Regions from separate parts of the Vibrio ostreae genome, predicted to be linked through region 2. Evidence: riboswitches for the same ligand, from Rfam matches in the RefSeq annotation. Region 2 holds a riboswitch; the other holds the start of a gene.
What was found. A riboswitch is a leader RNA that binds a small molecule or an ion and turns the genes downstream of it on or off. The one in region 2 is predicted to bind cobalamin.

Region 1 (3,427 bases), on a different replicon from region 2:
ATATGGGTATGCGGCATTATCAAACAGGTAGGTATAACTGAGTTGCGGCAAGCGCGCCTGTATTTCACGGTAGACCGACAAGCCGCCGACACCGGAATCAAATATAAGTGCTTTGTATTGGGGATGATCAGACACGTGGTACCCTGATGGTCACATCATTAGGAAGATAATAAACGCCCTGATCATACTCCCTCTTCCGGATTAGGCAACTCCTGCCCATCCAGGTAAATGCGCGCCAGATAACGCTGATGACAAAAACGCTCACCACACAGCACAGAAGTGAGCGTGAGCTCAATCCGGCCGCGAAAGACCGGAGCCCAGGTCACGAGGATATGAAATTCACCGTTCTCACCACAAGGGGCAATAGCTCAGGTTCGGCACTCTCCTGTAATCTGAGCAGAGTTAAGGTGTAATCTTTACCGCTGACCAACTCAGCACGACATTTTTCATGATGGCTCCCGCATTTTGAACATCCCCAAGAAAGCAAAAACCGCCCGAAGGCGGCTTCACTTGGTTAGAACTGGTACGCGACAGTCGCGTAGTATTTACGCTCTGGAGTCAGATAACCGGCCGCGGTCTCATACTCTTTATCGAATAAGTTACCCACTTTTCCGGAAAGAGTAACACCATTCGTGAATCGATAAGCGGTAGAGATATCGACTAGCGAGTAAGCAGCTAGCTTATCTTCGTTTGAGGAATCATCAAAACGTTTACCTTGGAATAGGTAATCCATATTGAATGACCACTGGTCTAACTCATAAAACAGATTCCACTTAGCGCTGTGCTTGGCACGACGGGCCAACTCGTTACCTGTTTCTTTATCTTCCGCATCAGTTAAATCATACGAAAGTTTGTGCTGTAACGGGCCAGTTTCAAACGACGCTCCGACTTCAAGACCATTAATCGTCACTTCACCATAGTTCTGCAACGGTGATGAACCAATCATATCAGTCAGTTCATTACGGTATATATTGAAGCGAAAATCTGCGAACTCGTATTGGGCCGTCATACCCACTTCATAGTTCTTTGATTTTTCAGGTTTAATATCTGGATTGCCATAACCTGGGTAATAAAGTTGGTTAAATGTCGGCGCTTTAAAAGCCGTCCCCGCGTTTGCCGTCACCCGATACACGTCGTTGATTTTATAACCAGCACCCAGTTGCCAGGTAGTATTCTGACCATAACGCTGGTTGTCGTCACTGCGCACAGCGGCTTCAACATTGTATTGTTCAGCCTGATACAAAGATGATAGGTAGACACCCAAGTTGGTACGTGAGCTTTCGTCATAACCTACCGTCGATTGAGAAACATCATCTTTAAACCAGTTAATCCCTACTCCGACAGATAGCGCGTTGCTCAAAGCATATTGGTTATCAAAAGAGAATTCGTGACGATCGGTCTGGTACAGGCTTTTATCTGAGGCAGCAGTAAAGCTATTTGACTTATCCTGATTAGTGCTCGCGGTCAGTCGGGATTGCAATATCTCATCATGGTAGTTAAGACGTGTCACAATGTTGTACAAGGTCTCATCACCACGCACATAATAGCCGTCAAATTCTACATCGCCCTCTTCCGCCATCACCAATAAGCCGACATCCCAGTTATTGTTAATGGTGTAGTTGGCGTTAGCAGTAACACTTTTCGCGCGATAACCATCATCATCAGGATCACTGGTTTGCACTGAATAGCCGTCAGTATCAACGCCTGATAAACCCAATGACATATGCAGATCGTCCGTTACCTGTCCAGAAGTCAACAGTTGACCTGAATAATAGTTGTCGCTGCCAGCTGTGGCTGAGATTTGATGTTCAGAGCCCTGAGTGGCGGTAATAATATTAATCACACCACCAATCGCATCTGAGCCATACAGTGCAGCTCGGCTGCCACGCAAAAACTCAATACGTTCAACACCCACTAATGGAATCGCTGAGATTGAAGCGGTACCTGTAGTCGCACTACCAAAACGCACGCCATCAATCAAAACCAGAACATGACTGGAGTTTGTACCGCGTACAAACAAACTTTGTGTCTGACCATAGCCACCGTTGGCTGCAACCTGAACACCAGGCAGGGTTCGCAACACTTCCAACACATTGTTGGCCTGAATGCGTTCGATATCCTGACGAGTCACCACTTCAATTGGTGAGGTGGTTGATTGCAGAGTCTGTGCAAAACGGTTCGCCGTCACGACGACAGTTTCATCTGCAGCAGTGTCCTGCGCCAAAGACACAGGGGCGTAAGGAAGCAGCGATGCAACTGCCATCGCCAGAAGGGATTTATTCATTATATTGTCCTAAATCGCGTTAAACCGACTGAGCATCACTGGATTCCACTACTTCGCTCAGTTGCTGGCAGGTCTTCGGACTTGAGAGCACTGTCACCTACTTACTCGACTTCCCACTTATGCAGTGTCCTTTGAGTTTTCGTTCTCTCTTACCGCTGCGCGTCAGTTCTGGATTCGCACCAGATTCCCTTTTCAGTTTTTAGACGTCTAGGTTGCTAAAAACACCAGCTTGGGCGTGATAGTATGCACCCATCAATGAATTGTCTAGCTGAGATTATCTTCAACTATATTTTTAACCATTCCGATGTTGTGATGAGAGCAAAACACAACGAATCGGGGACAAGACTGGACAAGCGCGCGGGATTGAATAAAATCTGCGCTCTTTTATTGAAAGTACTTTCTATTTCACTGCACCACAAAAAGGTAAAACCATGGCGACTCTTGATGTAAACCCGAACCAATACCAAGCACAGCTGGAAGAAAAGGTCTCGCGCCTGACCGATATGTTCCAGGCTTACCAAGTGCCGGAATTGGAAGTGTTCGAGTCTCCGCAGCAGTATTACCGTATGCGTGCAGAATTCCGCGTCTGGCACGAAGGCGACGACATGTACTACATCATGTTCAACCAGGAAACGCGCGAAAAATACCGCGTTGACCAGTTCCCGGCCGCCAGTCGTCTGATTAACGATTTGATGCCGTTACTGATTGATGCGATGAAAGACAATGACACCCTGCGCCGTAAACTGTTCCAGGTGGATTTCCTCTCAACCCTGAGCGGCGAAGTACTGGTCTCACTGCTTTACCACCGTCAGTTGGATGAAGAGTGGAAAGCAGCGGCTGACAAGCTGAAACAGCGCCTGAATGATGAAGGCTTTAATCTTAACCTGATTGGCCGTGCGCGTAAGATGAAAATCGTGATGGACCGTGACTATGTGGTGGAGAAACTGCACGTCAACGGCCAGCCATACATTTATCAGCAGGTAGAGAACAGCTTTACCCAGCCTAACGGTAAAGTGGCAGAAAAAATGCTGGAATGGGCGGTCGACTGTACTCAGGACAGTCAGGGTGATCTGCTGGAGCTGTACTGTGGTAACGGTAACTTCTCCCTGGCTCTGGCGCAGAACTTCGAGCGTGTTCTGGCAA
Region 2 (3,427 bases):
ACGGCTGGAATATGCCATCGCATCCGGTTCGGGGCGTCCGGTGGCACAGCCCAGTGAGGCAATAAAAATTTCGCACTGCGGCGATGGCAGGCTGGCCGCATACTCAATCGCGCAATCAATCGCACCTTCACTTAGCTCAGTAAAGTTATGTGATTTCCAATAATTGCGAGCCCCCGGCGTCAGCAAGGGATCAAACGCCTGTTGCCAGTCACAGAATGGCTGCACGCCAATATGTTCACCATGCACATCACCAAACTGACGTAATGGCGCAATCAGTTTTTCGCCTTCCGCCGGATCGCCGACGTAGCACATCGCCAGAGCAATGATTTCCTTACCATGCACGTCTTCGGATAAAAACGGCAGTGGCGGTGCTTTACGGGCCACCATCCACACGCTCAGTTCATCCGGCGCGGTTTGGGTAAAGCGGGCAAACTGCGTCAGAATCGATTTGGCCTGCGCAAAAGGGAATACCATCAAGCCGCTCAATACATTTGGCCCCACCGGATGCAGTTTGAACTCAAACTGGGTCACGATGCCAAAGTTACCGCCGCCGCCGCGCAGCCCCCAAAACAGGTCGCTGTTTTCTGTTTCGCTGGCGAGGATCTGACGCCCGTCCGCAGTGACGACGTGAGCACTGACCAGACTATCGATGGTCATGCCATACTTGCGGCTCAGCCAACCGAATCCACCACCCAGGGTTAAACCGGCAATCCCGGTAGTGGAATTGATGCCGACCGGCATTGCCAGCCCATGCTTCTGGGTCGCCCCGTCCACATCAGCCAGGGTGCAGCCCGGACCGACTCTCGCCAGACGCTTATCGGGATCAACTTCGACCTGATTCAATAGCGACAGATCAATCATCAGACCTTCATCGCACACAGCATTACCCGCAATATTGTGGCCGCCACCGCGCACGGACAATAACAGTTGGTGCTCGCGGGCCAGATTAACCGCCAACACCACATCGTCCGCACATGTGCAGCGTGCGATGATACCGGGTTTACGGTCAATCATGGCATTCCAGATTTGACGAACTTCTTCAAAGGCGGGATCGGTCGGCAAAATAACTTCACCACCAAATTGATTTTTAAAAGCCTCAATTTCTGAGTTTTGTAAGTTTTTCATACGATTTACCTCTCATGTTTTCCATGAGTCATCGCAACAGTGAAACCAAGCTAATTCGAACTGCGTCCAGCGTACTATTTATCAGACTTAGAGTTAGCGTACCTGTGTCGTGCTTAATCGCGACAGCGCCCGAAATGATGCAGGCACTTTATGAGTTAAAAGCCTAGCAGAAAGAAACCTCTTTATTTGAGTGGATAAAAAAATTAGCCCCCATAGATAATTCAGAACAAATAAAAATCATAGCTTTATAACAACAATATAAAATGATAAAAATATTAATTAATCGATAAAACCCATTCACACAGCCAAGCCGTGTTGACCTTTCAATCAGAACTCTCTATAACTACGCGTTTCGAGCTGGATGCAAAATTCTCATCCGCATCAAGGAAGATGGTGTAATTCCGTCACTGTACCCGCAACTGTAAATAGCCAGCCAATTGAGCGTTATTCATTTTTAGCAGCCGCTTGTTCTAAACAGTCACTTTGCTTTTGAAAATGCGTTCCTGGTTACAAGTCAGATACTTGAAGCTCAAATTTTACCAAGCAACACCGGGCGGGAAGACCTGGTACTGGTTTATGATTGGCTTCGCCCATAATGTCAGTAGTCAGTTTTCTTTGCCTTAAGGTTTATTCTCCTTGAGGTAACAATGCGTTTTCTATTTGTGTTATTTTTCGGGTTGTTCACGGCTCAGGCCGTAGCGTCCCCCACTCTGTTTCTGCTGGTGTCACAGCGTAATGCTGAGACGATTGCCCAGGCAGCGCAGCAATTTTCCTCCGCGCACGATAACCCGATTATCGCCCGCTCAGATACTCAATGGCTGGAAATGTCCCCGGACGACAGACAGCGGATCCTTAAACAAGCCGATGCTATGGTCGGTATTGGTCTGTTTGGTGCATCCGTCAGTGAAGTCGCCAGTGATCTCCAACGCCACTCGCCATCGCAGGTGATGATTTTCAGCAGCGATCACCGTCTGATCCAGCTCAGCCACAGTGAGCGGGCGCGTCCGTTTGCGAATAGCGATGAAGTGACCGAAATAGCCGCCACACGTCCGGGGGATGATCTGTCACCCTGGCTGAAGAGCTTAAAACAGCAATATCCCAAACAGCGCGACTGGCTCGACGCGCGCGCCTACTGGCAGGCCGGCGGAGTCCATAATACCGTTGAGCTGATGCGCTGGATGAGTCATCAGGTCGACGGAAACATCACCCTTCACCCGCCGCAACCGCAGCCACGCCTGCAATGGTGGTATCAGGGTCAGTATGTAGAAACGCTGCCGGAGCTGAGTCCGGACAAAGCCGTGGTCACGCTTATCGATCACTCAGGCTCTGACCGTCCGGGCGATCGTCTGGTCTTTCAGAATCTGTGTGACACTATCAGCCGTTACGATGACGTGCATTGTCTGGTCGCTCTGGCCAGTTGGGGCGCGCCTAGCCTTGAAGCAGTGCAAAGCCTGAAAACGCTCAGCGCGCCGCTGGCCGCGATTGTGATGTTACAAGACTTCGTTATCGGTGGCGGTGAAGGACGTGAGCAGGCAACCCGGGTATTATCTGAACTGAATGTACCGGTGCTCAAAGCCCTCAAGCTGCGTGACCGCACTGAGCAGGAATGGCTTAACTCGTCCGACGGCCTCGCCTCAGATAAAGTCTACTATCAGGTTTCCATGCCGGAAATTCAGGGAGTCAGCCAGCCGATCGTAGTGGCAACGGCGGGTGACATTCAGGATGACGCCATCAGCGGCATTCGGATTCAACCGATCAGCAGCGCGCAGGATGGCATTGATCTCATCAGCCAACGGGTCCATCGCTGGCATCAGTTGCAGGTTAAAAAGAATCGCGATAAGAAGATCGCGATCATCTACTATAACCACCCCCCAGGTCGCCACAATATCGGCGCCGATAACCTCGATGTCCCGGCCAGTTTGTGGCAAATCCTGCAATCGTTACAAACCCAGGGTTACGATGTCGGCACCCTGCCAGAGAGCCAGGAAGCACTGCTGGACCAGATTCAGCAACGCGGGGTCAATTTACCCAATGACCGAGCGGCACTGGATGCGATGAGCAGCAATATTTTATCCATGACCGCTGAGCAGTATCAGCCTTACTTTGCTTCTCTGCCGGGTGAGGTTCAGCAAGAGATCATCTACGGTCCGATGGGACGCCTGCATGCCCAGCTCAAATTTAACCTTGAGCACAAACAGACCGACTTTGCGCGTCAGCTACTTAACTCAACGATTGAAGAGATGTTCCATCTGATTGAAGGGGTGGATCATCCGGGCCGCGCCCGCGCTCTGGCGCTGCTCAA

Region 1: it holds a riboswitch for cobalamin, as region 2 does, so the genes downstream of both, KNV97_RS19460 (TonB-dependent receptor domain-containing protein) here and KNV97_RS05810 (cobaltochelatase subunit CobN) in region 2, are expected to answer to the same signal.

The regions. Positions count from the first base shown of each region.
Region 1 is NZ_CP076643.1:2,891,303-2,894,729, reverse strand. It holds gene murI (glutamate racemase) at 1-135, opposite strand, end outside; partial or broken gene KNV97_RS19465 (Dph6-related ATP pyrophosphatase) at 183-365, opposite strand; gene KNV97_RS19460 (TonB-dependent receptor domain-containing protein) at 515-2,284, opposite strand; cobalamin riboswitch at 2,334-2,528, opposite strand; gene trmA (tRNA (uridine(54)-C5)-methyltransferase TrmA) at 2,716-3,427, shown strand, end outside.
Region 2 is NZ_CP076642.1:1,338,080-1,341,506, reverse strand. It holds gene KNV97_RS05815 (FAD-binding oxidoreductase) at 1-1,125, opposite strand, end outside; cobalamin riboswitch at 1,467-1,668, shown strand; gene KNV97_RS05810 (cobaltochelatase subunit CobN) at 1,773-3,427, shown strand, end outside.